3 regions of the Staphylococcus sp. Marseille-Q1834 genome follow, and region 1 is predicted to be linked to each of the others. Evidence: a T-box and tRNA genes for the amino acid it is inferred to sense, from the RefSeq annotation. Region 1 holds a T-box; the other regions hold tRNA genes.
What was found. A T-box is a leader RNA that pairs with one kind of tRNA and senses whether it is charged. The one in region 1 lies ahead of LIX58_RS11350 (valine--tRNA ligase), so its partner is inferred to be a tRNA-Val.
Positions count from the first base shown of each region.

Region 2: it has a tRNA-Val gene. The T-box ahead of LIX58_RS11350 (valine--tRNA ligase) is inferred to sense a tRNA for this amino acid. The anticodon was not compared.
Region 3: it has a tRNA-Val gene. The T-box ahead of LIX58_RS11350 (valine--tRNA ligase) is inferred to sense a tRNA for this amino acid. The anticodon was not compared.

Region 1 is NZ_CAKASN010000002.1:446,721-449,923, forward strand. Features, by position in the region: gene LIX58_RS11350 (valine--tRNA ligase) at 1-1,859, opposite strand, end outside; T-box leader at 1,900-2,131, opposite strand; gene LIX58_RS11355 (DNA-3-methyladenine glycosylase I) at 2,188-2,748, shown strand; gene LIX58_RS11360 (AbrB family transcriptional regulator) at 2,783-3,203, opposite strand, start outside.
Region 2 is NZ_CAKASN010000001.1:631,969-635,171, forward strand. Features, by position in the region: rRNA gene LIX58_RS03215 (16S ribosomal RNA) at 1-713, opposite strand, end outside; tRNA gene LIX58_RS03220 (tRNA-Ala) at 839-914, opposite strand; tRNA gene LIX58_RS03225 (tRNA-Pro) at 930-1,003, opposite strand; tRNA gene LIX58_RS03230 (tRNA-Arg) at 1,034-1,110, opposite strand; tRNA gene LIX58_RS03235 (tRNA-Leu) at 1,125-1,213, opposite strand; tRNA gene LIX58_RS03240 (tRNA-Gly) at 1,220-1,294, opposite strand; tRNA gene LIX58_RS03245 (tRNA-Lys) at 1,318-1,390, opposite strand; tRNA gene LIX58_RS03250 (tRNA-Thr) at 1,396-1,471, opposite strand; tRNA gene LIX58_RS03255 (tRNA-Val) at 1,485-1,560, opposite strand; rRNA gene rrf (5S ribosomal RNA) at 1,571-1,685, opposite strand; gene lysS (lysine--tRNA ligase) at 2,156-3,203, opposite strand, start outside.
Region 3 is NZ_CAKASN010000001.1:1,654,941-1,658,143, forward strand. Features, by position in the region: rRNA gene LIX58_RS08175 (23S ribosomal RNA) at 1-1,305, shown strand, start outside; rRNA gene rrf (5S ribosomal RNA) at 1,375-1,489, shown strand; tRNA gene LIX58_RS08185 (tRNA-Asn) at 1,502-1,576, shown strand; tRNA gene LIX58_RS08190 (tRNA-Glu) at 1,578-1,652, shown strand; tRNA gene LIX58_RS08195 (tRNA-Val) at 1,660-1,735, shown strand; tRNA gene LIX58_RS08200 (tRNA-Tyr) at 1,746-1,829, shown strand; tRNA gene LIX58_RS08205 (tRNA-Gln) at 1,836-1,910, shown strand; tRNA gene LIX58_RS08210 (tRNA-Lys) at 1,914-1,986, shown strand; gene LIX58_RS08215 (ISL3 family transposase) at 2,188-3,203, shown strand, end outside.

The sequences.
Region 1 (3,203 bases):
TGTGTGACTGTTTCAATTGTTTCATTTAAACGCGTTAAAATCCATTTATCTGCTAGAGATAAATTACCAGATAAATCGATATCCTTGTAGTTAAAGTCATCACCAATATTCATTAAACTGAAACGCGCACCGTTCCAGATTTTATTGATGAAGTTCCACACTGATTCTACTTTTTCAGTAGAATAACGTAAATCATGACCTGGAGATGAACCAGTAGCTAAGAAGTAACGCAAGCTGTCTGCACCATATTCTTCGATAACATCCATTGGGTCAACACCATTACCTAATGATTTACTCATCTTACGGCCATCTTCAGCACGAACTAAACCGTGTAATAATACGTCGTTAAACGGACGACGATCAGTAAATTCTAGACCTTCGAAGATCATTCTTGCAACCCAGAAGAAGATAATGTCATATCCTGTTACGAGCGCATTTGTAGGATAGTAACGTTTAAAGTCTTCTGCTTCTTCATTTGGCCAACCAAGCGTAGAGAATGGCCATAACGCACTTGAGAACCAAGTGTCTAATACATCTTCGTCTTGTTGCCAATTTTCAATATCTTCTGGTGCTTCTTCGCCAACATAAACTTCGCCTGTTTCTTTATGATACCAAGCTGGAATTTGATGGCCCCACCATAATTGACGAGAAATCGTCCAATCTCTAATTTCTTCCATCCAGCGGTTGAATGTATTTTCAAAGCGAGGTGGATAGAAATCAATACGATTATCTGTGTTTTGATTATCTAATGCTCTTTGAGCAAGTGGTTTCATTTTAACGAACCATTGTGTAGATAAATAAGGTTCAACTACAGCGCCCGAACGTTCTGAGTGACCTACTGAATGCATGTGCTCTTCAATTTTAATAACTAAATCTTGTGCTTTTAAATCTTCTACTAATTGTTTACGGCATTCAAAGCGGTCTAAACCTGCATATTTATCAGCTTTATCGTTCATTTTACCGTTTTCATCCATAACGATGATGTTTTCTAAATCATGACGTTGTCCGATTTCAAAGTCATTTGGGTCGTGTGCAGGTGTTACTTTCATAGCACCACTACCAAATTCAATATCAACATATTCATCTGCTAAAATTGGTAATTCACGACCAACAATAGGTAAAATAACTTTTTTACCAATAACATCCTTATAACGTTCATCATTAGGGTTAACAACGATAGCTGTATCTCCTAACATCGTTTCAGGACGTGTTGTAGCAATTTCAATATAACCTTCACCGTCAGCATATGGATATTTAAAATGATAAAAATGACCTTGAACATCTTCATGGATTACTTCAATATCAGATAATGCTGTTCTAGCTGCGGGATCCCAGTTGATTATGCGTTCTCCACGATAAATAATGCCTTTATTGTAAAGGTCAACGAATACTTTCCTAACAGCTTGACTTAAACCATCATCTAAAGTAAAGCGTTCTCTACTATAGTCTAAACCTAAACCTAATTTAGCCCATTGTTGACGAATAAAAGAAGCATATTCTTCTTTCCAAGACCAAGCGTGTTCTAAGAACTTCTCACGGCCAATATCATGGCGAGAAATGCCTTGTTCTTTTAATTTTGCATCTACTTTAGCTTGTGTAGCAATACCCGCATGATCCATACCAGGAAGATATAACGTATCGTAACCTTGCATTCTTTTCATACGTGTAATGATATCTTGTAACGTTGTATCCCATGCATGACCAAGATGTAACTTACCAGTTACATTTGGTGGAGGAATAACAATCGTATAAGTGTCTTTTGATTTATCTTCTGAGGGTTTGAAATACCCATTTTTAACCCATTCTTCGTAACGACCCGCTTCAACTTCGCGCGGATTATACTTAGGTTCCATGTTCATAGAAAAAACCTCCTAATTATAAAAAAACACCCCTCCTAAAAAATAGGACGGATGTTCCGTGGTACCACCTAAATTCAAGCTTAAAATTCTCGATTGAAAACTTTAACCTTGCACTTAATTATGATTAACGCTCAAACACGCTTTTATTTACTACATAAGTTCAATAAAAGTTCAAGTGGGCTACCTTCAGTAAGAATGCTATACATATTTCCACCAACCATATGCTCTCTTTGCTATCATTCAAACTTACTCTTCCCATAAATATATTTAATTACTTATTTATAGTATAATGGAAAGCCTAATAAGTCAATCTCTTGGAGGTATATTTATGAACGAATGTGCGTTCGGTACAAAGGATCCCATTTATCTTGATTATCACGATCACGTATGGGGACAGCCATTATATGATAGTAAAGCGCTATTTAAACTTTTGGCGTTAGAGTCTCAACATGCTGGATTGTCATGGTTGACGATTTTAAAGAAAAAATCTTCCTATGAAGAAGCATTTTATAATTTTGAACCTGAAAAAGTAGCAAGTATGACTCACGAAGATATTGATAAATTAATGGAGTTTCCTAACATAGTTCATAATCGTAAAAAATTAGAAGCTATTGTATCTCAAGCGAAAGGTTATCTTGAAATTGAAAAAGAACATGGTAATTTTAGTGATTACTTATGGTCATGTGTCAATCATCAACCTATTGACTTCCATTATCGACATGCGTCTGAAAGAATTACTGTTGATGAGCGTGCTACACAATTATCTAAAGACCTAAAGAAATATGGATTTAAATTTTTAGGTCCAGTCACCGTATTTTCATTTTTAGAAGCGGCTGGTTTATATGATGCTCACTTGGAAACTTGTCCTTACAAGCCTCAACATAAATAGAAAAATAGCGAACGCTCGTATATACGAGTATTCGCTATTTTTTTATACTTCTTTTCATGAAAAATCCGATAATTGGAGCAACGAGGAATAAGATGAAGAAAATTCTAAATATGTGGAAACTTGAAATCATAGCTACATCGGCCCCTGTGGCTATTGCTACAAGCACAATTTGACTCATTCCACCAGGTGCACCTCCTAAAAACAACTCATTCATTGAACTATGAGTAAATAAATGTACGATAAATACCATTAAGAATGCACTAATGATTAAAAGAACATTTTGATAAATGATCGCTATGGCAAGACGCCCTTTCAAATCTCCTAATAATTTAGCAATTTGTAGTCCAATTCTAATCATATAAATCAATTGTGCTGATGCAAGAATACCATTATCTAAAGTAAATATTGCATGTGTAGATAAATTCCATACTACTAAAACAGCTATCGGTGCCAAT
Region 2 (3,203 bases), on a different contig from region 1:
TCTCTGCGCATTTCACCGCTACACATGGAATTCCACTTTCCTCTTCTGCACTCAAGTTTTCCAGTTTCCAATGACCCTCCACGGTTGAGCCGTGGGCTTTCACATCAGACTTAAAAAACCGCCTACGCGCGCTTTACGCCCAATAATTCCGGATAACGCTTGCCACCTACGTATTACCGCGGCTGCTGGCACGTAGTTAGCCGTGGCTTTCTGATTAGGTACCGTCAAGACGTGCACAGTTACTTACACGTATGTTCTTCCCTAATAACAGAGTTTTACGACCCGAAGACCTTCATCACTCACGCGGCGTTCCTCCGTCAGGCTTTCGCCCATTGCGGAAGATTCCCTACTGCCGCCTCCCGCAGGAGTCTGGACCGTGTCTCAGTTCCAGTGTGGCCGATCACCCTCTCAGGTCGGCTACGTATCGTCGCCTTGGTAAGCCGTTACCTTACCAACTAGCTAATACGGCGCGGGTCCATCTATAAGTGATAGCAAAACCATCTTTCACTTTTGAACCATGCGGTTCAAAATATTATCCGGTATTAGCCCCGGTTTCCCGGAGTTATCCCAGTCTTATAGGTAGGTTACCCACGTGTTACTCACCCGTCCGCCGCTAACGTCAGAGGAGCAAGCTCCTCGTCTGTTCGCTCGACTTGCATGTATTAGGCACGCCGCCAGCGTTCATCCTGAGCCAGGATCAAACTCTCCATAAAAAATTTATGATGTTTGATTAGCTCATAAAACTAAATAGTGTTTGTAACTTAAAGTTACATTTATTGGAATTAACGTTGACATATTGTCATTCAGTTTTCAATGTTCATTTTAGAAAATTTATAAATGGTGGAGACTAGCGGGATCGAACCGCTGACCTCCTGCGTGCAAAGCAGGCGCTCTCCCAGCTGAGCTAAGCCCCCATATTATTTAAGAAGTCGGGAAGACAGGATTCGAACCTGCGACCCCTTGGTCCCAAACCAAGTGCTCTACCAAGCTGAGCTACTTCCCGTATTTAATTAAATAAGGTTTGAATTTTAAATGGCGCGCCCGATAGGAGTCGAACCCATAACCTCTTGATCCGTAGTCAAACGCTCTATCCAGTTGAGCTACGGGCGCTATATTTAAAAAGATGGTGCCGAGGACCGGAATCGAACCGGTACGGTGATCTCTCACCGCAGGATTTTAAGTCCTGTGCGTCTGCCAGTTCCGCCACCCCGGCAAAAAATGGAGCGGAAGACGGGATTCGAACCCGCGACCCCCACCTTGGCAAGGTGGTGTTCTACCACTGAACTACTTCCGCATGTGGCTATTAAAATAATCGTATGAGCCATAGAGGATTCGAACCTCTGACCCTCTGATTAAAAGTCAGATGCTCTACCAACTGAGCTAATGGCTCAAAGATGGTGCCGGCCAGAGGACTTGAACCCCCAACCTACTGATTACAAGTCAGTTGCTCTACCAATTGAGCTAGGCCGGCTGTATTATTGAAATGGTGGAGAATGACGGGATCGAACCGCCGACCCTCTGCTTGTAAGGCAGATGCTCTCCCAGCTGAGCTAATTCTCCGACTTAGTAAGCCTGGCAACGTCCTACTCTAGCGGAATGTAAATCCAACTACCATCGGCGCTAAGGAGCTTAACTTCTGTGTTCGGCATGGGAACAGGTGTGACCTCCTTGCCATTGTCACCAGACAACAACTTACTCAATCAATTATACTATCGATTATTTCAACTTTCAATAGTTAATTTTACACTTTGTTAAAATTTCTTTTACAAGCGTTTTACAAAATTAACTTTCGTTTTTGACGACTTTTATATCATATAACATTTAAATGATAATGTCAATAACTTTTTTTGATTTTTTTAATTAGTTTTGTAAGCACTAACTAATTTGTTCTGTTTTTCGAGAACACTCATAATATATTAGCACATCATCTGCTCTGTGACTACTCTTTTTTTCTATAATTTTCAATGAATTTTTCACTCTTTTTTACTTTTGATATTATTATTGAATTTTGATCTTTTTTAATATTTTTTTAACATTGTGCTAACATCTTTTCAATTCCTCAACATGCTTTACCATATTAACTTGAACATACGTCTTCTAAATAAAAAAACGCTATCTACTAGACTGTAGATAGCGTCGAAATTTTTACTGTTTATTATTTTTGTCTCATGTAAGGGAATAATAATACGTCTCTGATAGATGGTGAGTCTGTTAATAACATAACTAAACGGTCAATACCAATACCTAATCCACCTGTTGGAGGCATACCATATTCTAATGCTTCGATGTAGTCTTCATCCATTTCATGCGCTTCATCATTACCTTGTTCTTTCTCAACAAGTTGAGCTTCGAAACGTTGACGTTGATCAATAGGATCATTTAACTCAGTAAATGCATTTGCATGCTCTCTACCTACGATGAATAACTCGAAACGATCAGTGAATCTTGGATCTTCAGGATTTTTCTTAGCTAATGGAGAGATTTCAATTGGGTGGCCATAAATAAATGTTGGTTGAATTAATGTTTCTTCTACTTTTTGTTCGAAGAATTCATTTAAGATATGACCGTATTTCATATTATCTGTAATTTCAATACCATGTTCTTTAGCTAAAGCTTTAGCTTCGTCATCAGTTTTAACTTGATAGAAATCTACACCTGTAGCTTCTTTAACAGCATCTACAATGTGCAAACGAGTCCAAGAAGATTCTAAATCTATTTCTTCCCCATTATATTGAACTTTTGCTGAACCTAGAACTTCTTGCGCAATATGTCTAACCATTGATTCAGTTAAATCCATGATATCATGATAGTCAGCGTATGCTTCATATAATTCAATCATAGTAAATTCTGGGTTATGGCGTGTTGATACACCTTCGTTACGGAAGACACGACCAATTTCGTAAATTTTCTCAAGTCCACCAACAATTAAACGTTTTAAGTGTAGTTCAATCGCAATACGCATATATAATGTAGCGTCTAATGCGTTATGGTGTGTAACGAAAGGACGTGCAGCAGCACCACCAGCGATTTGATGCATCATTGGTGTTTCAACTTCTAAGTAACCTCTTTGATTTAAATAGTTTCTCATTTCTTGAATAATTTTACTACGATTGATAAATGTACGTGTACTTTCTTCGTTAGTAATTAAATCTAAATAACGTTGACGGTATCTTTGTTCGATATCTTGTAAACCATGGAATTTA
Region 3 (3,203 bases), on a different contig from region 1:
AGCCTCTAGATAGATAATAGGTGCCCGTACCGCAAACCGACACAGGTAGTCAAGATGAGAATTCTAAGGTGAGCGAGCGAACTCTCGTTAAGGAACTCGGCAAAATGACCCCGTAACTTCGGGAGAAGGGGTGCTCTTTAGGGTGCAAGCCCAGAAGAGCCGCAGTGAATAGGCCCAAGCGACTGTTTATCAAAAACACAGGTCTCTGCTAAACCGTAAGGTGATGTATAGGGGCTGACGCCTGCCCGGTGCTGGAAGGTTAAGAGGAGTGGTTAGCTTCTGCGAAGCTACGAATCGAAGCCCCAGTAAACGGCGGCCGTAACTATAACGGTCCTAAGGTAGCGAAATTCCTTGTCGGGTAAGTTCCGACCCGCACGAAAGGCGTAACGATTTGGGCACTGTCTCAACGAGAGACTCGGTGAAATCATAGTACCTGTGAAGATGCAGGTTACCCGCGACAGGACGGAAAGACCCCGTGGAGCTTTACTGTAGCCTGATATTGAAATTCGGCACAGCTTGTACAGGATAGGTAGGAGCCTTTGAAGCGTGAGCGCTAGCTTACGTGGAGGCGCTGGTGGGATACTACCCTAGCTGTGTTGGCTTTCTAACCCGCACCACTTATCGTGGTGGGAGACAGTGTCAGGCGGGCAGTTTGACTGGGGCGGTCGCCTCCTAAAAGGTAACGGAGGCGCTCAAAGGTTCCCTCAGAATGGTTGGAAATCATTCATAGAGTGTAAAGGCATAAGGGAGCTTGACTGCGAGACCTACAAGTCGAGCAGGGTCGAAAGACGGACTTAGTGATCCGGTGGTTCCGCATGGAAGGGCCATCGCTCAACGGATAAAAGCTACCCCGGGGATAACAGGCTTATCTCCCCCAAGAGTTCACATCGACGGGGAGGTTTGGCACCTCGATGTCGGCTCATCGCATCCTGGGGCTGTAGTCGGTCCCAAGGGTTGGGCTGTTCGCCCATTAAAGCGGTACGCGAGCTGGGTTCAGAACGTCGTGAGACAGTTCGGTCCCTATCCGTCGTGGGCGTAGGAAATTTGAGAGGAGCTGTCCTTAGTACGAGAGGACCGGGATGGACATACCTCTGGTGTACCAGTTGTCGTGCCAACGGCATAGCTGGGTAGCTATGTATGGACGGGATAAGTGCTGAAAGCATCTAAGCATGAAGCCCCCCTCAAGATGAGATTTCCCAACTTCGGTTATAAGATCCCTCAAAGATGATGAGGTTAATAGGTTCGAGGTGGAAGCGTGGCGACACGTGGAGCTGACGAATACTAATCGATCGAAGACTTAATCAATTTTTTCAAAATTTTGCGACGCAAAATCTTTACTTACTATCTAGTTTTGAATGTATAATCATTCACTTGTCTGGTGACAATAGCAAGGTGGTCACACCTGTTCCCATGCCGAACACAGAAGTTAAGCTCCTTAGCGCCGATGGTAGTTGGATTTACGTTCCGCTAGAGTAGGACGTTGCCAGGCATATCATATTATTCCGCAGTAGCTCAGTGGTAGAGCTATCGGCTGTTAACCGATCGGTCGTAGGTTCGAATCCTACCTGCGGAGCCATGGCTCCTTGGTCAAGCGGTTAAGACACCGCCCTTTCACGGCGGTAACACGGGTTCGAGTCCCGTAGGAGTCACCATTTTGTTGGAGAATTAGCTCAGCTGGGAGAGCATCTGCCTTACAAGCAGAGGGTCGGCGGTTCGAACCCGTCATTCTCCACCATTTATAAGTCGGAGGGGTAGCGAAGTGGCTAAACGCGGCGGACTGTAAATCCGCTCCTTCGGGTTCGGCAGTTCGAATCTGCCCCCCTCCACCATCTTAATGGGCTATAGCCAAGCGGTAAGGCAACGGACTTTGACTCCGTCACGCGCTGGTTCGAATCCAGCTAGCCCAGCCATTAGAGCCATTAGCTCAGTTGGTAGAGCATCTGACTTTTAATCAGAGGGTCAGAGGTTCGAATCCTCTATGGCTCACTCACAAGCATCCCAATTTGGGATGCTTTTTTTGTTATCTAAAGGTTTTGACAACAATATAAATAAATTTGGCTCTATAATAAATTGGACTGATGACTAAAAATCATCAGTCAAATTTTTATGTTTTGAATACAAAAATAGCGCAATTACCTCTATAATTATTAGCTACCACACCAAATAAAAAAGAAAGGTAATGCGCCTATGTGTAAGTCTATATTAAATACATTAAGAATTAAAGATAAAAATCTAAATTTTTCAGATGAAGTGACTGAGAAAAAATATAAAGGACGAAAGAGTTTGTTTTACTATGCAGAGCTTACTTATCAACCTACACATTGTGAAAACTGTTTAACTAAAAACGAAAATTTCTCTATAGTGAAAAATGGGAAGAAAACTTCAACGATTACTTTACTTAAAATTATGGAAATACCTGCTTATTTAAAGCTTCAAAAACAAAGATTTTATTGTAAAACATGTGATAGTTATTTTACTGCTAAATCTAATATTGTCGACGATTATTGTTTTATTTCTAACAAAACAAAACTTGCAGTTTTAGATAAAGTACAAGAATACCGCTCTCAAAAATCTATCGCTAAGTCATGCTTAGTATCATCAATGACTGTATCTAGAGTGATTAATCAAGCGGCAAGCGACGTAGGTCAGTCTTCTTTTGATGCTTTACCTGAACACTTAATGATGGACGAATTTAAAAGTGTTAAAAATGTAATTGGAAAAATGAGTTTTATTTATGCAGATGCTGTATCACACCGCATCGTAGATGTGGTAGCGGATCGTAAGTTAAAATCGCTGAAAGATCATTTTTATCGTTATTCTTTGAAACTAAGACAAAAAGTCAAAACTGTAACGATTGATATGTATGAACCCTATATGTCGCTAATCAAACAATTATTTCCTAATGCGAAGATTATTATTGATCGTTTCCATATTGTTCAATCTTTAAATCGAGCGTTAAATATGTCTAGAGTTCATATAATGAATTGTTATAGAACCTCTAATAGACCGCTTTACAATAAATATAAAAGTTATTGGAAACTATTTCTTAAACCTTTTGAAACGCTAGAGGCATTTAATTATCGTAAAGTCCGTTTATTTAAAGAGTGGAAAACCGAAAAAGGAATTATGAATTACTTATTAAGTGTAGACGTTGAATTATTTAATACATATCACTACGTTCATGAGCTAAGACGATTATTAAA